2 regions of the Paenibacillus thiaminolyticus genome follow, and region 1 is predicted to be linked to the other one. Evidence: a T-box and tRNA genes for the amino acid it is inferred to sense, from the RefSeq annotation. Region 1 holds a T-box; the other holds one or more tRNA genes.
The links. The T-box of region 1 lies ahead of FLT43_RS24170 (valine--tRNA ligase). A T-box ahead of a tRNA ligase gene usually reads a tRNA of that ligase, here a tRNA-Val.
Positions count from the first base shown of each region.

Region 2: it encodes a tRNA-Val, which carries the amino acid that the T-box ahead of FLT43_RS24170 (valine--tRNA ligase) is inferred to sense. The anticodon was not compared.

Region 1 covers NZ_CP041405.1:5,448,146-5,459,192, reverse strand. Annotated here, with positions in the region: gene FLT43_RS24190 (aldo/keto reductase family protein) at 18-968, shown strand; gene FLT43_RS24185 (SPOR domain-containing protein) at 1,043-2,371, opposite strand; gene murC (UDP-N-acetylmuramate--L-alanine ligase) at 2,617-3,993, opposite strand; gene FLT43_RS24175 (bifunctional folylpolyglutamate synthase/dihydrofolate synthase) at 4,000-5,385, opposite strand; gene FLT43_RS24170 (valine--tRNA ligase) at 5,477-8,146, opposite strand; T-box leader at 8,182-8,466, opposite strand; gene FLT43_RS29490 (hypothetical protein) at 8,624-8,788, shown strand; gene FLT43_RS24165 (LysM peptidoglycan-binding domain-containing protein) at 8,874-10,838, opposite strand; gene FLT43_RS24160 (RluA family pseudouridine synthase) at 10,982-11,047, opposite strand, start outside.
Region 2 covers NZ_CP041405.1:5,964,363-5,975,409, reverse strand. Annotated here, with positions in the region: gene FLT43_RS26365 (aminotransferase class I/II-fold pyridoxal phosphate-dependent enzyme) at 1-1,255, shown strand, start outside; gene FLT43_RS26360 (DUF1885 family protein) at 1,395-1,811, shown strand; gene FLT43_RS26355 (DUF1292 domain-containing protein) at 1,920-2,228, opposite strand; gene FLT43_RS26350 (stalk domain-containing protein) at 2,391-2,984, opposite strand; gene FLT43_RS26345 (MBL fold metallo-hydrolase) at 3,200-3,937, shown strand; gene FLT43_RS26340 (DUF3892 domain-containing protein) at 4,009-4,239, opposite strand; gene FLT43_RS26335 (GNAT family N-acetyltransferase) at 4,312-4,755, opposite strand; gene FLT43_RS29515 (hypothetical protein) at 4,900-5,076, shown strand; gene FLT43_RS26330 (hypothetical protein) at 5,155-5,346, opposite strand; tRNA gene FLT43_RS26325 (tRNA-Val) at 5,932-6,007, opposite strand; gene ung (uracil-DNA glycosylase) at 6,184-6,897, opposite strand; tRNA gene FLT43_RS26315 (tRNA-Leu) at 7,041-7,129, opposite strand; tRNA gene FLT43_RS26310 (tRNA-Ile) at 7,174-7,250, opposite strand; tRNA gene FLT43_RS26305 (tRNA-Met) at 7,279-7,355, opposite strand; gene FLT43_RS29510 (hypothetical protein) at 7,466-7,630, opposite strand; gene FLT43_RS26300 (ABC transporter substrate-binding protein) at 7,958-9,406, opposite strand; gene FLT43_RS26295 (ABC transporter ATP-binding protein) at 9,410-10,291, opposite strand; gene FLT43_RS26290 (ABC transporter permease) at 10,295-11,047, opposite strand, start outside.

The DNA.
Region 1 (11,047 bases):
TCTAGGAGGTTGGAAGCATGCAATATCGCAGATTGGGAGCAAGCGGGCTGAAAGTAAGCGAGATCAGTCTCGGAAGTTGGCTGACCTACGGTGGATACGTTGAACGCCAAAACGCCGTGCAGGCGATAGAGAACGCCTATGAACTGGGCGTGAACTTCTTCGACACCGCCAATGTGTACGAGCGCGGCGAGGCGGAGAAGGTCGTCGGTGAGACGCTGAAGGCCTATCCGCGCGAATCCTATGTGCTGGCAACGAAAGTATTTGGCGCCATGGGCGACGGTCCCAACGATCGCGGGCTGTCCCGCAAGCATATTACGGAGCAATGCCACGCAAGCTTGAAGCGGCTCGGGCATGATTATATCGATCTGTACTACTGCCACCGCTTCGATGATCAGACGCCGATGGAAGAGACGCTTCGCGCCCTCGACGATCTACTCCGCCAAGGCAAGATTTTGTATGTCGGGGTCAGCATGTGGACGGCGGCGCAGATGGCGGAAGCGCTGGCCATCGCCGATCGCTATTTGCTGGACCGGATCGTCGTCAACCAGCCCGTGTACAATCTGTTCGACCGTCATATCGAGAAGGAAATCATTCCGTTCAGCGAGCGGAACGGGATTGGACAAGTCGTCTACTCGCCGTTGGCCCAAGGCTTGCTGACCGGAAAATACAGCTCCTCCTCGGCATTCCCGGAAGACAGCCGCGCCTCCAAGCTGGAAGGGATGCGCAAAGGCATTACGCCGGAACGGATCGAGCAGGTTCGGATGCTCGCCGGGCTGGCCGGAGAGCTGGATATGACGGTCGGCCAGTTGGCCATTGCCTGGATACTGCGCCAGAGCAACGTAGCCAGCGCCCTCGTCGGAGCCAGCCGACCGCAGCAAGTGAAGGAGAATGTCCTCGCTTCCGGCATTGCGTTGACGCAGGACGTGCTGTCGCGCATCGAAGAAATTATGGCTCCTCCCGCCAACTGATCCCCTAACGCCCCTCCTGTACAAAGAAGAAGCCGGCTGATGCCGGCTTCTTGCTTGCTGTACGCCTCAAGAGGCTACGCCTTCATCGTATCCAGCCAAGAGCGTTCCGCAGACAGATACTGCATCACCGCTTGCTGAATGCTCCACAGATGCGAGGCGGACGGCTGCTTATTGTATTCATTGACGGCGCTAATCGCCGTGTTCATCGCTTGCACGAGCTTCGTCCAGGCATCGGCCGACTGCTTCGGCTGACCCTTCTGCACCTTGCTCATGTGCTGGGTCCACTGCAGATGCTGCTTCCGCAGCTGCTCGGTGTCTTCCACTGCGAAGGCGGCGGATTCGGTTCCTTCCAGATGGGCAACCGATTGCGCCGTTAGCCAGCTGATGACAGCGTCGCTGTCTTCCATGAACTGCTCCACATCAGCGGCATTCCCCTGGAAGGCGAGCTGCGTCAAGGCCGGCCGGCTCATCTCCCGGACGTACATGTCGATCTGCCGGTTCTTCAGCAGCTGGCTCAAGCTCATCGCATCCTCGCGCGCGGAAGCGATAGCCGCGTAGACGCGATGCTGTCCCGCCTGCTCCTCCATCGCCGCCATTCCCTTGTCCCGCAGCTCGCCTATCGCCGTCTTAGCTCCCTCCGGCTTGTCGAAGACTCCATATTGAAGCATATAGAACGTCTTCTCCGGAATGTTCACGTCGGTGACGTAGACGCCTGTCGCTTGCCAAGCCGCTTCCGACTTGTCCCCCTTGCCAGTTGGCTGGGCGGTGGCCGGAATGGCAGCAGAGTCCGCCGGTTGCTTATCCGAGGCGGTCTGAACCACTTTCCCGCCATCCGACGTCTGCTCCGCTTGCCCGGATAGATTCGGCAGCCCCGCCGTCGGATCGGGCAGCCTCACTTCCCCCTTGAACAGAGAGAGCGCGATGAAGCCGAACACCGCTCCCGTCGCCAGCGCCCCGGCCACGGAAGCGATTACCTTCCACAGCGACGGCTTGCGGGTACGGGTATGCACCCCATTCCACGCCCACTCCCCTTGCTCGCTCATCGGTTCGCCCGCCGGATCGGCGATAGAGACCGGAAGCGGATAGCGCTGGGCGGACTGTTTGTCCGACTCCCGGATGAAGCTCTCAATTCGGTGTATCTCGTCCTCGTCCCCGCCACCCAGGATTGCAGGCTCATCCTCCCGTACCGGATGCGGGTGCCCGTGCGTTTCCGCTGCTTCTTCGACTTCCGGACCGTCTGGCAGCGCCCCTTCCACTTCGGCAATCGTATCTATGGCATAGCCCGTCTGCTCAAGGTCCGACTGTCTCCGTCCGTCCCGCTCGTTCTGCTCATTCTGCTCCCGTCCGGCTGTCGTTCCGGAATCGCCGAACCGGAATGTCATTTTGCTGTGCGTACGATTCATCCTGCTCCACCTCACCTTGTCCTCTTCTTTACTATGAAATCTATGATAGAGTCCTTGGCATTAGAACCTTCTCTGTCTATGAAAATGAAAAAAGGCATATCGCATGCTAGATTCGACGAGGTGCTCCCTATCAAGGGGGAAAAACATACGATAGAACATCGGAAAGGGGGATTTGGCGTAATCTATCCTCGATATGAAATGCCAAAAGACCATTCCGCTATTGGAATGGTCTTCTCGCTAATCGGTTATGCCTTCGTCTGCAACAAAGTTTTTAGCGCGTACGCGGTCTTCCATATATCGCCCGCGCCCATCGTCAGCACCAAATCCCCCGGCTGCACGAGCGCCTTCAGCCGCTCCAGCGCATCGTCCTTGCTGGCGATATATTGCGCCTGGCCGTTGCTGTTCTCCCGAATGCGGTTCACGAGCGCGGCCGCCGTAATGCCTTCAATCGGCTTCTCTCCTGCTGGCGAATAAATATCGGTCACAATCAGTTCATCCGCCTCCGTGAAGGCGCGGCTGAACTGCTCGAACAGGAAATAAGTCCGCGAATAGCGCTGCGGCTGAAATACAGCCACGAGCCGGCGCCCGGTCGCCTTGGCCGCCGTCAGGGTCGCTGCAATCTCTGTCGGATGATGAGCATAATCATCGACGACCAGAATACCGCCCTCTTCCCCGACAACTTGAAAGCGGCGCTTCGCGCCGATGAAGTCGGTGATCGCTTCGGCGGCACTTTCGAAGGAGACGCCCGCCTGCATTGCGACGATCAGCGTAGCCATCGCGTTCAGCACATTATACCGGCCCGGTATGGACAGCCGCACGCTGCCCAGCGTATTGCCGTGATGGCGCATCCGGAACGTCATGCCGCGACCCTCAGCTTGGATATCGTCCGCCATATAATCGGCAGCCTCATCGATCCCATAGGTGACCACCCCTTGACCAAGCCGCGGAGCCATGCTCCGCAAGATCGGATCATCGGCGCACAGGACGGCGATCCCGTTCGGACTGCGCTGGGACAGGAATTGGACATATGCCGCTTTGAGCCGCTCGAAATCTCCATCATAGTTCTCCAAATGATCGGCTTCAATATTCGTAATCACGGGAATATAAGGATGGTAAGCGAGGAACGAGCCATCGCTTTCATCGGCTTCGGCTACGACGAATTCGCCGCTGCCCGCCCGGGCGTTCGTGCCCAGGTTCGTCACCTCTCCCCCGATAATATAAGTCGGATCGGCGCCGCAGCGCTCCAGCACGAACGCAATCATCGACGATGTCGTCGTCTTGCCGTGCGCCCCGGCAACCGCCACGCCCTTCTTCGCATTCAGCAGCTTCGCCAGCATCTGGGAGCGATGCAGAACGGGAATGCCCCGCCGCTCCGCCGCGATCCGCTCCACATTATCAACAGGGCAAGCCGTAGAGTATACGGCAATGCCGGCATCTCCGACATATCCGGCATCATGCCCGATATGTACCGTCGCTCCTTCCGCCTGCAGCTTCGCCGTCGCCTCGGATGCGGCGACGTCGGACCCGGAGACGGTGTATCCCATTTGCAGCATGACGCGGGCGATGGCGCTCATCCCATAGCCCCCGATGCCGATAAAATGAATATGTTCCGTCGTCTTCACACGAACTCACCAACCTTTTTCCGATTCGGTCCGATGCAAAACGTACGAGCGAACGTCCGCAATCAGATATAATGTGCCGGTGACCACCGCCAGATCGCCTGGTTCGGTCATCGCCTTGAGCCGTTCTAGGGACTCGCGCCAGCTCGGCTCTACTGCAATCTGTGGGCGGCGCGAGGCTGTAGCCAGCAATTCTTCTGCAATATGACTCAAGTTCTCCGCACTCATCTTCTTGCGGAAATCAGGTTCCGTAAAAATAAGAGTATCCGCTAAAGGAAGTATATGACGCAGGACATCATGATGATTCTTGGTGGACAGCATCCCCATCATCACATGCAGCCGCTTGTAACGGTACGTATCGCGCAGCGCCTGAGCGAGCGTCTCCGCCCCTTCCGGATTATGAGCTCCGTCCAGCAGGATGCGGGGATGTTCGCTTACCATCTCCAGTCTTCCCGGCCAGGCCGCGCTGCGCAGGCCCGCCCGGAGCTCCTCGTCATCTACCCGGAAGGCCATATATTGTCTCAGCACCTCGAGTGCCATTAGCGCCGCGGCGGCATTCTTCATCTGATGCGCGCCGTTCAGCGTAATCGCCAAGTTCTCCAGCTCACGGAACGGACCGCGGAAATGGAAGGTTTGCTCGTTCTCCTCGGAATGTAGCCCCTCGAAGCGGAATTGCTCGCCCATCAAGTAGAGCGTAGAGCGCCGTTCCCCTGCCGTACGGCGGATAACCTCGATCGCCTCCGGCTGTTCCACCGTGCTGACAATCGGCACGCCAGGCTTGATAATGCCAGCCTTCTCCGCCGCCACCTGCCCGATCGTGTCGCCCAAAATATCCATATGATCATGCCCGATATTCGTAATAACCGATACGATAGGCGTCACGATATTGGTAACGTCAAGCCGGCCGCCCAATCCGGTCTCCAGGACGACAACGTCGGGATATGCCACCTTCGCATAGTAGCAAATCGCCAGCACCGTCGATACCTCGAACATCGTGGGCGAGCCGAGCGGCGTCGCCGCGATCTCGTCCACCAGAGGCTTCAATTCATTGGCCAAGCGGAGCAGCGTCTCCTCCGGAATATCTTCATTATTGTATTTGAAACGGTTCGTAAATTTCTCAATGTACGGCGAAGTGAAGGTGCCGACATCGTAGCCGTTGGCCATCAGCACGCTGGTCAGCAGCGCGCAGGTGGAGCCTTTGCCGTTCGTACCGGCCACATGTATGAACTTCAGGCGGCGATGCGGATGGCCGAGCTTCTCCATCATGAGCTCGACCCGCTCCAATCCGGGACGAATGCCAAAAGGAATCAAAGAATTGATCCAATCAATCGCAGCTTCCGCCGTTGCAAAGGAGTCCGTGGCAGCAGGCAGGTTCGTTCGTTGGTTGTCCGACATAAGCAATTCATCCTTACCTATGAACTCATCGACGGCCGAACCGACATGGAGACGGATCCCCACCGGTTCGGCCGTTCAATGGCAGTGTCGATTACACTTCTCTCAATTCCGCAATGCGCGCCATCACCTTGTCACGCTTGCCGCTGTAATCCTGCAGCTTCGCGCGTTCTTCCGCCACGACCTTCTCTGGCGCCTTCGCCATGAAGCCCTCGTTGGACAGCTTCTTCTCGACGCGTTCCACTTCCTTGTTCAGATGCTCGGCCTCTTTCTCCAGCCGGGCGATCTCTTGCTCGATGTCGATGAGGCCCGCCAGCGGAAGGTACAGTTCGGCTCCCGTCACGACGGCAGTCATCGCCTTGCCCGGGGCGGACGCATTCAGGTCGACGGACAGCTTGGAAGTGCCGCAGAAGCGTTCCACGTACTCGATATTGTTGTTGATATTCCGGTCATACTCCGCATTCGCCGGCTTGACGAGCAGCTCAATCTTTTTGCTCATCGGCACGTTCACTTCCGCCCGAATATTCCGCACTGCCCGGATCATATCCATAAGTAGCGACATCTCGCCCACGGCATCCGGCGCTTCGAAGGCGGCGTCGTATTCCGGCCAGGCCGCCAGCGTAATCGAGTCGCCCTGATGCGGCAGATGCTGCCAGATCTCCTCGGAGATGAATGGCATGAACGGATGAATCATGCGCAGCGTCCGATCGAGAACGTAGGCAAGCACCGATTGTGTCGTCTTCTTGGCCGCCGCATCCCCGTTATACAGGCTGAGCTTGGCGAATTCGATATACCAGTCGCACAGATCGTCCCAGATGAAATTGTACAGGACGCGGCCGGTCTCCCCGAATTCATAGGCGTCCATGAGACGCGTAATGTCGCGGGCCGTCTCGTTCAGACGGTGCAGAATCCAGCGATCCGCTGTGCCGAGCTTGCCGGACAGATCAATGTCTTCATAAGTGAACCCTTCCAGGTTCATCAAGGCGAAGCGGGACGCATTCCAGATCTTGTTCGCGAAATTGCGGGCCTGCTCCACCCGTTCCCAACGGAAGCGCAGATCCTGTCCCGGCGTGCTGCTCGTCGAGATCATGAAACGCATCGCATCCGCGCCGTATTTCTCGATAACTTCGAGCGGATCGACGCCGTTGCCGAGCGACTTCGACATTTTGCGCCCGTCGGCATCGCGCACCAAGCCGTGCATGAGCACATCCTTGAACGGGATCTCGCCCGTGAATTCAAGCGCGGTGAAGATCATGCGGGCAACCCAGAAATATATGATGTCATAGCCGGTCACCAACACGTTGGTCGGATAGTAACGCTTCAGATCGTCCGTCTGTTCCGGCCAGCCAAGCGTAGAGAACGGCCACAGGGCGGAGCTGAACCACGTGTCCAGCACATCCTCGTCCTGTCTCAGCTTTGCGCTGCCGCAGGAAGAGCAGGAAGCGGCATCCTCGCGTCCGACCGTCATATGTCCGCAGTCCTCGCAGTACCATGCCGGAATGCGGTGTCCCCACCAGAGCTGGCGGGAAATGCACCAGTCGCGCACATTTTCGATCCACTGCAGATAGGTCTTCTCGAAGCGCTCCGGAACGAAGCGGACACCTTGGCCGTTCTTCTGCGCCTCGATAGCGGCTTCGGCCAGCGGCTTCATCTTGACGAACCACTGCGTCGACAAATACGGCTCGACGACCGCGCCCGACCGCTCGCTGTGCCCGACCTGATGAACATGATCCTCAATCTTGATGAGTACGCCTTGCGCTTGCAGATCCTTGACAATCTGCTTGCGGCACTCCGCGCGATCCAGCCCTTGGTAGGAGCCGGCCGCTTCGTTCATCGTACCGCTCTCTTCCATGACATTGATCTGCGGCAGATCGTGGCGCAGCCCCATCTCGAAGTCATTCGGGTCATGCGCCGGCGTAATCTTCACGGCGCCGCTGCCGAATTCCTTGTCAACGTAGTCGTCTGCGATAATCGGGATCTCCCGGCCGACTATCGGCAGTACCAGCATCTTGCCAATCATGTGCTTGTAACGCTCGTCCTCCGGATGAACGGCTACTGCGGTGTCGCCAAGCATCGTCTCCGGCCGGGTCGTCGCGACCGTGATCGAGCCGCTGCCGTCCTTCAGCGGGTACTCCAGATGATAGAGGTGACCCTGCACTTCCTTATATTCGACTTCGATATCGGACAGCGCTGTGCGGGCTGCCGGATCCCAGTTAATGATGTATTTGCCGCGATAAATGAGCCCTTTCTCGTACAGCTTGACGAATACTTCCCGAACCGCGCGGGACAGCCCTTCATCGAGCGTGAAGCGCTCGCGGGAATAGTCGAGCGAGAAGCCCATCTTCGCCCACTGCTCGCGAATCGTCTCGGCATAGATGCCTTTCCACTCCCATACTCGCTCCAGAAATTTCTCGCGGCCCAGATCGTAGCGAGTGAGCCCTTCTTCCCGCAGCTTCTGCTCCACCTTCGTCTGCGTCGCGATACCGGCATGGTCCGAACCAGGCAGCCAGAGGGCATCATAGCCCTGCATCCGCTTGGAGCGGATAATGATGTCCTGCAGAGTAAAATCGAGCGCATGCCCGATATGCAGCATCCCGGTTACGTTCGGCGGCGGGATCACAATCGTGAATGGTTCGGCATCCGGCTGGCGCCCGGCTTTGAAATATTCGCCTTCCTGCCAATAGGCGTACCATTTCTGTTCCGCCGCCTTCGGATCATATGTGGTCGGCATGGATAACTGTTCCTGATTCTCTGACATAAGCATTCCCTCCGTTATGACAAATAAAAAAACCTTCCGCCGCAAAGGACGAAAGGTTCGACTTCCGTGGTACCACCCTTAATTCCGCCAAGCGTCTCATGAACATCTCATGAACGCGGCGGCACTCCACTGCATGTAACGGATGCGGCCGTCCCCTTCTAGCGCGCGGGGCACATGCCGAGCACCGGGCTCATACACTGCCGTGACGCGTTCAAACGGGCAACTCCCAGGTGACTTCAGCGGGACGCTCCTGCAGGCGTTACACCTCATCGCTCTGCTCTCTGTAAGGGGCCTTGACGCTTACTCTTCCTGTTCGACGTCTTTACTCCATGGCTTCAGCCCAAGCGCTGACAACCACATGTTTACGATATATTTTACCTTCGCTCTCCAGATGAGTCAATAGACGGCTTGAAATCGTTCTTTGTATTAGTCATATCCCGTTTTTCCACTCTCATAACATGTACTATAGGAGGTGATCCTCACATGGAACGTTGGTGGTGGCGTATTCGACATTCGGTAAAAGGAGTAATCTTTCCGCTCATCTGCCTGCAGTTTGTCCGGACGCTGCTTCTGCCAACCGGGCTCGATGTGTTTTTGTTGTTCGCGCTGTTCCTCGTGTATCTCGGCTTTTTGCTCGATGTATACTGAGTTCGCCGCAAACCTTCCCAGCATGCGCATACCACATACAAGACCCGTCCGCGAGATTCGCGAGACGGGTCTATTGTGTCCCGGTTCAGGAGGTGACCGGAATATACAGCACCTGGCCTTCCGTAATGTTCTGATCGGACAGGCGGTTATACAGCACGATTTCATTCGTATTCATCTGATAGCGATCCGCGATCGTATCTAGCGTCTCCTCGCGCTGCACGATGCACAGGCGAACTTTTTTGAAGCCTTGCTCTTCGTTCACCCGCTGCAGGAACAGGGACTGCCACTTGACGTCGTCGCCGGTCGTCACTTTAGCCGCTTCGAGCGCGGCTTCTTCCTCGGCCTGCTTTGTCTCGGCTTCCCGCTGCTCCCGCTCCTTCGTCTGCCGGCTTGATTGCAGCAGAGAGCTGAGGCCGACTCCGCTCGCGGCCGGCGCGTCTGCCGGCTTGGAGCTGTTGATTGCAATCTTCATCTCCGGCTTGGCGTCCGCAGCGCCTGCAGCGGCCGCTGCGGCATCCTCAGCCGGCTCGGCCTCCAGTCCCGCATCGGCTCCGCCCGACTCCGCGACGGAGGCTTCGGCGACAGTGGCTTCAGTGGTGGTGGCTACCGTAGTAGAGGCCACTGATGCAGGTACTTCAGCCGGCTTCTCTTCCGCCCGGGGCTCCGCCTGCACCTCGATTGCAGGCTCCGGCGCGGGCGCAGGCTCCCGCTCTGGCGCTGGAGCTGAGGCGGCCCAACTCTGGGGCTGCGGCATTTTCCACTTCGCTGGCTTCTCCTCGGTTCGACCTGCTGACGCTTCGGCCGGCTTCTCTCCGGTTCGACCTGCAGACACTTCTGCCGGCTTCTCCTCGGTTCGGCCTACAGACACTTCGACCGGCTTCTCCTCGGTATGCCCTGCAGACGCTTCGGCTGGCTTCTCCTCGGTATGCCCTGCAGACACTTCTGCCGGCTTCTCCTCGGTTCGGCCTACAGACACTTCGACCGGCTTCTCACCGGTTCGACCTGCAGACGCTTCGGCTGGCTTCTCCACGGTATGCCCTGCAGACACTTCTGCCGGCTTCTCCTCGGTTCGGCCTACAGACACTTCGACCGGCTTCTCCTCGGTATGCCCTGCAGACGCTTCAGCCGGCTTCTCCTCGATATGCCCTGCAGACGCTTCAGCCAACTTCTCCTTCGCTTCCTGCTCAGCGGCTTCCTCCTCGTCCAGCCCACGGTCCTCGGGCTCACCCTGCTGGTCGCTCTCAGGAGCCAATGCCTCCGCTTCGGCCACGGCCTTCGGTGCGGCTGGCGGCGAATCTTGTACGCTTGGAGAGGCCCATGGTGCGTGATTCCAGGTGAGCTCGGTCCGGTCCGGGTCCTTCTCCGGTTCGGACTCTTCCGCTTCCGCCGCCGCAGCCTTCTTCGATTTTTCTATCTTATCAAGATATTCGGAATACGTCTTCTCGCGCTCGCGAACAAGATCGGCCTCCGGTTCGGGGACAGCTTGCCATTCTTCTTCGCGCCGCTCGTCGCCGTCGGCCAAGGAACGGATCCGGGCCACGGCATCAAGCGCCTCCGGGCTCGGGGGCCGTGCCGCTGCTTCTCCATAATCCCGAAGCCATTCCGGTTCATCCGATCCGCGCTCCTCCTCCGCCTGATGGACGACAGTGAATTGCTCCGGCTCCCAGTTGGACGGTTCGGCCGGCTCCATCGCAATGCCCTTAAGCGACAAAATGCCCGTAATGTTAAGAGAGCGGGCAGACAACAGATCGACATCGAAATGCTCAATGTCGACCGAAATATCCTCCAAGCTTCGAATCCGGTTGAGCGGCAGCGTAATCTCCACCGGAATCCAATGCTCCAGCGTCTGGCTGCCCCGGCCTTCGTCATCTCCCTGATAGACGCCTGCCAACAGCAGGCTGCCCCGCACCGTTACTTGGTCTCCGGCCGGGATCACCTGAATATGGGGCGTCAGTTCAACCTCTTCCAATTGGTCGATACCGACACATTCGTCGGATAAATGAACACGTTCATAAATATCAAATCTTAAGCCATATGCTTCCTCATACACGGACTGCTCCTCCTCCCGCAGTACTTCTGATCTCCGCCGTGATCGCGAATCTTCCCCTGACCCGGATGCATGTCTTGCTGGCTGGCGCGACATCAGACTCGGTTCACTACTTCATGTATATGGACGGAAAAGGAGGAGCATGACTATATTTTTTGGCGCAGACACGCTATGTCTTCGGGCCACGGTGCCTGAATCTCCAGCCATTCGCC
Region 2 (11,047 bases), 520 kb from region 1:
TGCGGATGCCTTCGGCGCAGATTATACGTACTTCAGCGTACAGGGCACAAGCGGGGCCATCATAACGATGATTATGTCCGTCTGTTCACCTGGCGACAAAATAATCGTGCCTCGCAATATCCATAAATCGATTATGACGGCCATCATTTTCGCCGGGGCGCGCCCGGTGTTCGTATCGCCGGCAAGGGATGCCAATCTCGGCATCGATCACGGCATCACGACCCGTTCGGTCCGTCGCGCGCTGGAGAAGCACCCGGATGCGAAAGCCGTCCTGGTCATAAATCCAACCTATTTTGGCATTTGCGCCAATTTGAAGGAGATTGTCGATCTGGCTCATTCCTACGGCGTTCCGGTGCTGGTTGATGAAGCGCACGGGGTCCTAATCCACTTCCATGAGAAGCTGCCAATATCAGCAATGGAAGCGGGGGCGGACATGGCGGCGACCAGCGTTCACAAGTTGGGAGGCTCCATGACTCAGAGCTCGGTTCTCAACATCAATGTCAAGAACGGGCTGGTCAATCCGTACCGGGTCCAGACCATTTTCAGCATGCTGACAACAACTTCGACTTCTTACTTGCTGCTCGCTTCTCTGGATACGTCGCGCCGCAATCTGGCCCTGAACGGCCACGCAATCGCGGAGCGCACCATTGAGTTGGCTGAGGAAGCGAGAGTGCAGATCAACGCGATTCCGGGCTTATACTGCTTCGGGGAAGACATTCTTGGCGGCGAAGCGACCTATGACTTCGATCCGACTAAGCTGACCATTCATGTGCGCCATCTTGGCATCACAGGCTACGAGACAGAGAATTGGCTCCGGGATCATTACCAGCTTGAAGTAGAACTCAGCGATATGTATAATATTTTGTGCCTCGTGACGCCAGGCGATTCCAAGGAAACGATAGCGACGCTGCTGGAAGCTCTGCGAGAGCTGTCAGCAACGCATTTCGAGAAAAACGAGGTACAGGAGCTTATCGTCAAAATACCAGAGATCCCGCAGCTCTCGCTCATTCCGCGGGATGCGTTCTATGCCGATACGGAAGTCGTTCCATTCAAGGAGTCTGCTGGACGCATTATTGCCGAGTTTATTTATGTTTATCCGCCTGGAATTCCGATTCTCCTGCCGGGCGAGGTCATTTCGCAGCAAAATATCGATTACATCCGGGACCACGTCGACATCGGCTTGCCGGTCAAAGGCCCGGAAGATCGAAATATAGAATACGTCAAAGTCATCGTGGAAGAAACCGCGATCTTCTAAAGCAGCAGGCCGCCCAGCAATGGGCGGCCTGTCCTGTATAGGAATCGACCAACTATTGCCGTTCCCTCATGTAAATATTGCCAACTAGGGAGCGCGATGATATGATGAGGATGATCCGAGGTTGCATGGAGGTGGAAGGATGAGCCAAAGCGCATTCATTACATTTGTGGAAGGATCGGCCGTACCATCCGTCACACTGGATGAATTGAAAGAACAGCTTCTCAGTTACCGGCACCAGACCAGCTTGACCGGAGAGCAATTGGGTTGGGAATACGCCGATGCCGCGTTCCCGTATACAATCGAGACGAAGCCCGAACAGGAAGAGCATTGGTTCTACCTGAAGGGAACCTCTCCCCAATATCATTATATCGTGTTCGGCACTGGAACGAAGGAGGGGGATCCGCCCCGTTCCCACGTCCAGGTCGTCCTCCCGGAAGGGGCCACCCATGGGGACAAGTCGAAAGGCAACGAGTTGTGCAAATATTTAGCCAAGAAGTGGAAGGCTGAATTAACTTTGTTCAACGGCAGGACCATGTACTTCAATCCGCGCAAATAAATAGGAACGAATTCGACATACGTGACACCACAGCAAAAAAGCTCCGAGCCAGCGCTCGGAGCTTCATCGTCTTCAACGGGCAGGCCGCTGCAAAGCGGCTTGTTCAAATTAGTCTTCCTGGGAGGCCACCATCTGATCGTAAGCCTGCTGCACGCGCTCCCATTCCTCGTCGTCTTCAATCGGATTCAGTACCATATCTTCATCCTCTTCGTCAACGCGCACAATGATGCCATCCGCTTCCGGATTGTTGCGTTCCAGCAACAGAGCATATACTTGCTCGCCTACATTGAACGTCTCAACGAGAGCCATATCGATCTCATTGCCCTCTTCATCTACCAGTGTGACGACCAATTCGTCATGTTCGTGATCATGTCCGCAGCCGCAGTCATGGTCATGAGTATGTTGATGTTCGCTCATGCGTGAATCTCCTTTATTTTCAGGTAATGTGTTGGTTACACTTCCGTATCGTACCACTTTCTGAAGAGCAGGTCAACGAAGCAGGAGCGATATCTAAGTATGTAGGCGCGGATGATCCGTTCATAGGTTCACATATTGCTGAAAAGGATGGGATGAACGCGATCAGATGGCCGGCAATTTCTTCTGCGACACCAGAATAAATTCCCCATCCTTTTGCTTGAGATAGCAAGAAATTAGGTAGTCGCCCTTCGACTTGAAATCGTACTTGAATTCGTCCGTACGCAGCCAGAGAGGGTCATCTTTTTTCTCCTCGACGCTGAACTGCTGAATAAGTGTCGCATTCCCTTTCGGGTCAGTAATCGTTAATTTGACAGCCTCTAAGGAAGAAGGAAAATTATCAACTTGCGCAAATATGGAAAACGAAGTTTTGCCCGTCTGAACTTTACCGAACGCGGTGTTGTCTTTGGATAAAAGGATATCTACGTTAGGCTTCTCGATAATGACTTTTTTATTGGCCTCATCCCAAGTGACGAATGCCTGCAACGCGTCACTCAATTGGCGTACGGACAAAAACGCTCGTCCATCAACCATAAGCCCTCCGTCCTGGATCGTGCTTCCATTGACCACGACCTGCACTTTTTCTCCTACTGTAGCCGCCGATTCTGCCTCTTGCGCCGAGACTTGTACCGTTGCGAACGTTCCGCTCAAGATGGTACCGAGCAGAGCCAGTGCTGCGATTCTTCTTCTGCATTTCATCGCGATACCTCCAACTGCTTTGTTGTTAAGTTATACTCGGCTGAGCATGGAGAGTTGCGAAAAAAATCTTTCGAATCCGGTGTTTTTCAGGCCCCCCCCGTTCCCGCTTTCTCTCCCGCTGCCCGCCTGCTGACTTGTGAATTCGGGAAGCAGGTGTTAGAGTAAAAGCAAAATCATGCTGACAATTTGGGGACAGACGGTTACGGAGGGATTGGATGACACTTCGCATACAAATGATTGGCACAGGAAGTGCCTTTGCCAAAAAATATTTCAATAATAATGCGTTAATATATACGAAAAACAACAAGCTCCTGGCGGATTGCGGTATCACCGCGCCGCAAGCTCTATACCAAATGGGCATATCCTTCGATGAATTGGACGGTGTCCTCATCAGCCATATTCATGGCGATCACGTGGGCGGGCTGGAGGAATACGCCTTCCAGATGAAATTCCGGTACCATCGCAAGCCGAAGCTGTTCATCGCCGCTCCGCTCGTTGCCCCGCTCTGGGAGCATACGCTCAAGGGCGGGCTGACGCAAGAGGGCTTGACTTGCCTGGACGATGCCTTCGAGGTTCACCCGATAGAACCTGGCCAGATATCAGAGCCGCTGTCCGGTCTGAAGGTGAAGCTGCTGGAGACCCCGCATATTCCCGGGAAACGAAGCTTCTCCTTTCTGTTCAATGATACGTTTTTTTATAGCGCGGATATGCAGTTCGAGCCCGAGCTGCTCCGTTGGCTCGTTGAGGAGCAAGGCGTGACGACCATCTTCCACGATTGCCAGCTGCGCGGCAAAGCGGAGGTGCATGCGGGACTTGACGATCTGCTCACCTTGCCGGATTTCATACAGGAAAGACTGTGGCTGATGCATTATGGAGATGAGCGGGATACCTTCGAAGGCAAGACGGGGCGAATGAGATTCGTGCCACAGCAGGAACAGATAGAGATTCTGTAATAGACACAACACCGGCAAGCAGCGCTAACGCGCACCGCTTGCCGGTGTTCTATGGCCGTACCGTCCTCCTGTCAGAACAGTGGCAGATTATCCAAGTTATTGGTCGGGTCTCCATCTGCGTCGCCGCGCAGATACATCCCTCCGTCTCTGCCTTTGAAGACATTGACCCCGGCAATGTTCCCCGCCTGAACCTCATTCAGAGCTTGTTCGTAGGACAGCTGTCTTCCTGTGCTTGTCTGGAATGCGGTCAAATCGCCATCCCCGTTCTTTTGCACCGCTACGATCGTCTCTCGATTGTCCATTCGCTGCGCCTCCTGAAGAAGATGTTCTGCATCAAGCAGACCATCTTAGCTTGCCCGGAGACCTGGGGAATATTACAACTTCTTCTCCATGCGGACATGCAGAATGCCTGCATCGTAGAACGGCTCTTCCGACACGGTCGTATAGCCAAGAGAATGATAAAATCCTTCCGCCTGACACTGCCCGTCCAATACACTCTTCTCCGCTCCCATGGAACAGGCAAGCTGCTCCAGCGCAACCATGAGTGATCGGCCGATCCCGCTCCCGCGGAATGACTTCAATACAGCGATGCGCTGCATTTTCGCTGTCGTCTCATCCAGCCATTTAATCCGCCCGGTCGCCGCGACTAGTCCGTCTACCGTTATGAGGATATGATTGCTTTCCGCATCCAGGTGATCCAGCTCATCAATCTCTTCTTCCAGAGGCACTTTCTGCTCTTCCACAAAGACTTCCATGCGAATTTCCAAACATTGCTGAAGCTGTCCTTCGGTTTTTACTTCAATCACTTCTGCTGCCATGGTTACACCTTCCTCACTTGTCAACCAATTGTCAAATTTATGCACAATTTTTCGGTTTTAGATAAGATATCATTATACAAAAAATTAGATTTCATGTATAGTTAATTGTGATCTATCTCACAGTGATTCGAAGGAGGGAACGCATTGAATTCAATAATGGTCACCATTATTGTATCGGTCATTTTCTTCATTCTTACAATTTGGTTATGTCTGTTCGTCACCAAGAAGGCCTATTCCCGCAGATGGGAAGAGGAGACGACATTCCTTGATACCGATCAAGCCCGTGAAGAAGAGCAGGGCGGCGCCATCGCCAAGCCCTAATCATCACAATAACGGCCTTGTTCCTGACCCAGAATGTGGACTTCTGGACCGGAACAAGGCCTTCTGTCAGGCTCTCGGTTAAGGCGAATATACACGAGTCCGGACGCCTGTTCCGTACACATCCTGTTGAATGACGGGAGTTGACGGCCCAAGACGATCCGGCTGTGGCAGAGGAGCCGCACCGCGAGCCCAGGCGGTACAGCCGACAGCAACCAATAGGACACTCAACAGCGCAGCCATAAAGACCAGCCACTGCATGCGATTATTCATCCGTACTACCTCCGAATGCTCCGCAACTTGGAAATCACTATTGGCATTTTCTCCTGAACCCTATTCTTTTAAACCTAATCGCCCTGATATCTCCCCGTTCCATTCACCCTGCCAAATACCTAATGTCCGTCCAAGCACCTCTTCCTTCGCGTCACCATCTAGGATGCCGCTCCCATCCTCTAACGTATTCTCCCCTTCGCTTAGCCAGCTGATCATGCCTATCGCATCCCGTGATCTTTTCGCATGATTTACATCACTCTGGTGGTCAAGTGATCTGTTGCGTTGGGTGTGTTGGGTATGCTGGGTGCTTACGACCGTTCTCCCAATGAGTCAGGTTCCCAGACCTACCATGAATCCCTAGACCACCAGGCGCCCAACAATTCACCTTTCCTGCGTAGTGGGGATACTGACCATAAGAGACAGAGGGACTACTTCGTGTCCCTGAACTGTTGGGATACTAAGGTTAAGAGGAAGAGGTACTTATAACATCACGGCTTCTAAACATTGGCGGGAGACCTGCATCAACTAAGAGGTTAAAAATATAAAAAAGCCCTTGAATATTCAAGGACATCATTGGTAATAGTATGGTGTTCTGAGACGGGCTCGAACCGCCGACCCCCACCCTGTCAAGATGGTGCTCTCCCTACTGAGCTATCAGAACACATCGATAGATATAGTATATCATCGGGCAGGGCTCTTGTCAACAAATTATGAATCCCTGCCCCGTTAGTTGCTTCCATGTTCCTGCTCCAGCCGGTAAGCCCTGGCGGGAATGCCTCTCTCTCCGCTGGATTCGCATCTGTTGCGGGCAGAGGGCTTCCGTATAAGCCCGACGTTTTATCCGATCTGCGGCAAATCCTCTGCTGGAATATCCGCAACCGGAGGAAGCTGCCAATTGATCTCGGTTTCTCCGCGTGAACGCAGCCATTCATTGACTTGCGAGAACGGGCGGCTGCCAAAAAAACCGCGGTGTGCCGACAGCGGACTCGGATGCGGACCTTTGACGATTCCATGCCGTCTCGTGTCGATCATGGATTGCTTCGCCTGGGCGAATGATCCCCACAGCACGAACACAAGCGGCTGTTCCCGCTCATTCAACAGCTGAATAATGCGATCGGTGAATTGCTCCCACCCCATGCCGCGATGGGATGCCGCTTGCCCCTGGCGCACGGTCAGCACTGTATTCAGCATCAGCACACCCTGCTTCGCCCAAGGTATGAGACAGCCATGCTGCGGCATCGTCGTGCCGATATCGCTCGCACTCTCCTTCAGCATGTTCACGAGCGAGGGTGGAATGCGTACGCCCGGCTGCACGGAGAAGCTTAGTCCATGCGCCTGTCCAGGTCCATGGTACGGGTCTTGTCCCACGATGACCACTTTCGTGTCCGCATAAGAAGTATAATGGAGTGCCGAGAAGATAAGATCAAATGGCGGATATACCACCGTACGCTCATATTCCTGCTTCAGCCATCCCCATAGCTCCTTGAAATAAGGCTGCCTAATCTCGTCATGCAGCAATGCTGCCCAATCCTCTTGAATTTGAATCCCCACAGCCGCTTCCTCCTCTTCCCTAATATTATTCACGCGATATGATAGTGTAAGACAGCTTCTAAATCCATACGGATGAAAATAAAAAAAGCTCTGCTAATGACCGCTGTCATCCAGAACTCTCTATGTACAGGCATTTCAATTAATGGTGCCGAGGACCGGGATCGAACCGGTACGGTAGTCACCTACCGCAGGATTTTAAGTCCTGTGCGTCTGCCAATTCCGCCACCCCGGCACATACAGTGCGCGAACACTATGAATCTTTGAAAACAACGGTTTTGGTGGGCCCTGAGGGACTCGAACCCACGACCAATCGGTTATGAGCCGACCGCTCTGACCAACTGAGCTAAGGGCCCCTACGCCATTGCTTTATTGAAAAAATATTGGTTGCGGGGGCAGGATTTGAACCTACGACCTTCGGGTTATGAGCCCGACGAGCTACCGGACTGCTCCACCCCGCGACATTGTACATTGGCCTTGCTTTCGTAGCGACAAGTATTACTATACTATATCAGTACATGAACAGTCAAGAAAAATGTATAAAAAAATGATATTTTCTTCCCGTCCCGCTTCAGAGGACGAAGCGGACTCCGTATTTTCCTTTGCGGGAGCGGAAGACCTCAACCTCATATGGCGTGTCATATCCATATATCCATGCATCCTGCTCCAGCCGTTCCTGCAGGCAGCGGGCCTGGAACTTGGTATTGTACAGCTTCCCCCAATAAATCCAATGCATTGCCATCCTGGCTCCTTTCTTCATCAGTCGGTACTATTGTGTTCGATATGCTCGACAATCATGCAGCCGTGTTGGGTGGACGGCGCAGCGGCGGGATGGGGCTGCGGCGGTGGACGGCGCAGGGCAGTAGCAGCGGCGGGATGGGGCAACTGTGGTGGACGGCGCAAGGGCGGTAGCAGCCGTGGCGGACGGTGCAAAAGCGGTGGATGGTACAGGGCCGGTAGCAGAGACGACAGCTGAAGCCGCAGCGGTGGTAGGCGGTAGAGCTGCCGCAACTTGAAAAGACCGGCGATGCCTTTGCAGGCATGCCGGTCCTTATGAAGTTATTTATTTACTGTAGACGGGGCTGGCCTGTTTCTTTTTCAAGACCTGGTTGCCCTTCGTCTCCCATTCCTTCAACGCATCGCTTATGCCCTTCTTGTTGTCCATAACCTCCTGGAACAAGTTGCGCCCGATTTCGTTCAACTCATATAAACTATACTTTGAGAACAATTCTTCCTCTTTTTGCGTGATAGGCGGAGTTGGCTTCATGGTGTAGAATGCGGAAATATTAAAGTTGATCCCATCCTTAGGCTGGATATACTTCTGGCGCGCTACCAGTTCATAGCTGCTGCGGGAGCGGAGCTTCGCCCATTCATCGCTTGAGACGAACTTGACGAAATCCCAAGCATCGTCCGGATTCCCCGCCTTCTGATTGACGGCAAAAATTTCTCTTAAGTAGACGGAGCCGGAAATGCCCGGAGCTTCCGGATGGGAAGGGAACGTCACGACATCCCAATCGAATTTCGTGAAGCCTTTGATTTTATCCGCGTTTTTCATCGCATCCGACAGATCGGAATTGATGAACGAATAATCGCCGAGCACCATCGCCGTTCGCCCGGACAGGAAGTTGTCATACTGGAACGGATTGAATTGACCTTCCGGGGACTCCGGCATTTCCGCGTTAGGACCCGGAATTATCTTTTCAGCGACCAGTTTGGAGATTGTTGTCCATACTTTCTCCCACTGTGGACTATTGACTGTCATATAATCCGCCTTATCATCAATCATCCGAAGATTAAGCGGGGTAACATACGTATTTATCATATCCCAGTACGGATCACTGCCGAAATAATGATTGAAGGAGAAGCCATAGACACGATCTTGGCCTTCCCCCTTGGATACGAGCTTCGCTTTATCGAACACTTGATCCCATGTCATGTTGTCCGTCGGCGGTTCGACCCCTGCTTCATTGAATAACGTCCGATTATAGAATAAAGCCTCAGAGGTAAATGTAGGGGCCACGCCGTACAAGTTATTGTCACCCATCGCCTTCAACCCGTCGATCACCGTCGGCACGAAGTCGTTCGTATCGATTTTATCCTGCTGAAGGAGCGGATCGATCTGCTTGAGCAAGCCGTCCCGCACAAGTGCCTGGTATTGTGAAGCATCAATGACGACGACATCCACCGGGTTGGCTCCAGTCATAATCTTCTTGAACGCCTCTACATAATCAGGCTGTTTATATTCTCCGTTCGATCCCCATCGATCGGACTGATCCACAGCGGGGACGATCTCAATGTTAATGGCCCCTTGCTTCGAAAATTCGAACACGTCGGTATACTGAGAACGGAAATAAGTGTCGTCATTCCCGCCGTACAGGACACCGATGCGCAGCACGCGCTCCTGGCCTGGCTTAACTTCATCTGTCTTCGTACAAGCTGCCAGCATGGGAATTATCATCGCAATGGCCATGGTCGCCAATAACAGCTTTCGTACCCATTTTTTTGAACCCACTGGTTACCCCTCCAACTCTTTCGGTGTGCGGATAATAATTTTATCTCCGTCTATTTCCATAGATGCCTTATCTGTAATGTGGAGAGCCTCCAGGTACTCCTTCGGCACCTGCAGGCGTCCGACGCGGTCGACAACGACATACGCTTCATGATGATCCTGAAGTCCTTGCCCTGCAAACCCTTGATCCTCACCCTCATCCAGATTCGGATTCCGCTTAATGAACTCGGTGCTCGTCAAGCCGTCGCGAATCGCGACGACCCGATCGACCTTGCCCGCCAGCGTCAGATCGTGGGTGACAATGACAACCGTGACCCCCATCTCCCGGTTCATGCGCCGGAAAATATCCATGATCATATCGGAAGTCTGCGTATCTACCGACCCTGTCGGTTCATCCGCTAATAGTAATTGGGGACGATTGGCCAGTGAGATGGCGATGGCTACCCGCTGCTGCTCCCCACCAGAGAGCTGGTGCAGCTTGTTGTTCATCCGATGGCCCAGGCCGACCGCCTCCAGCAGCTCTTTCGCATAGGCGCGGTCCATCTTCCCTCCGAGCATCATCGGCACTTCCACATTTTCGAGAGCGGTCAAATAAGGAAGCAGGTTCCTGGCATTGTTCTGCCATATAAATCCGACCGTATCCCGCTTGTATTCGACCAGCTGCTCATCGGTTATCTTCAGCAGATCCCATTTGCCGACCCGCACGGTGCCGGCAGAGGGGCGGTCCAAGCCGCCCAACGTATTTAGCAATGTCGATTTGCCGCTGCCGCTGTTCCCGATGATCGCCATCAGTTCTCCTTGCTTGACGGTCAAGTTCAAGCCTTGCAGGGCCACGACTTCAATATCGTCTGTCTTGTATATTTTGACAAGGCCTTCACAATGAATCATCGCTTAACGCTCCTCTCCCATCTTCACGGCTTGATGCACCCGCAGGCGGCGAATCTGCATGAACAGCAGCGTCGCGCCCGTCAGCATCATGACGCCGACTACGACATACAGCTGCATCGTATCTTTCGCATCGAAAATGATTCGGAACGGTGGAACCTGCATCTTCGCATTTTCAGCAGATTGCAGGAACGGAAGGAACAGGCGGCTGGCCAGCTTGCCGAGCAAAATGCCGATACCGATCGATAAGCCCGCTGTGAAGATTTGCTCCAGGAGCAGCATCCCTGTCAGCTGCCGGCGCGACAGACCCATCGCCCGCAAAATCCCGAACTGCACGACACGGCTCGATAAGTTGAAGAACCAGTACAGCAAGTACCCGATAAGCGAAATAATGACCGAAATCAGGAAGCCCATGCTCAGGATGCCGAAGATGCCTCCACGGGTCGGATGCTTGCTCTGTTTCGCCAGTTCGCTTCGCACGTCCGTGTAGGTGACAATATCGATGTTTGCTTTCTGAAGCTCTTCGATTGCCGGTCCAACCGGCGCTTTCTCCTTCATCTTCAGCCATACATCATATTTCATGACAGGCACCTGATCATAAATATATTCCAGATTCGTAATAAAAAATGGCGTCTGATCCGGATATTGACTTGGCCAGTACGGCAGTATCGCCGCGACGACGAACTCCACCATCTGATCCTGAAGGGAGATCGAAATGACATCCCCCGGCTTCAACTCGTACGTCTTCGCGATATTGGT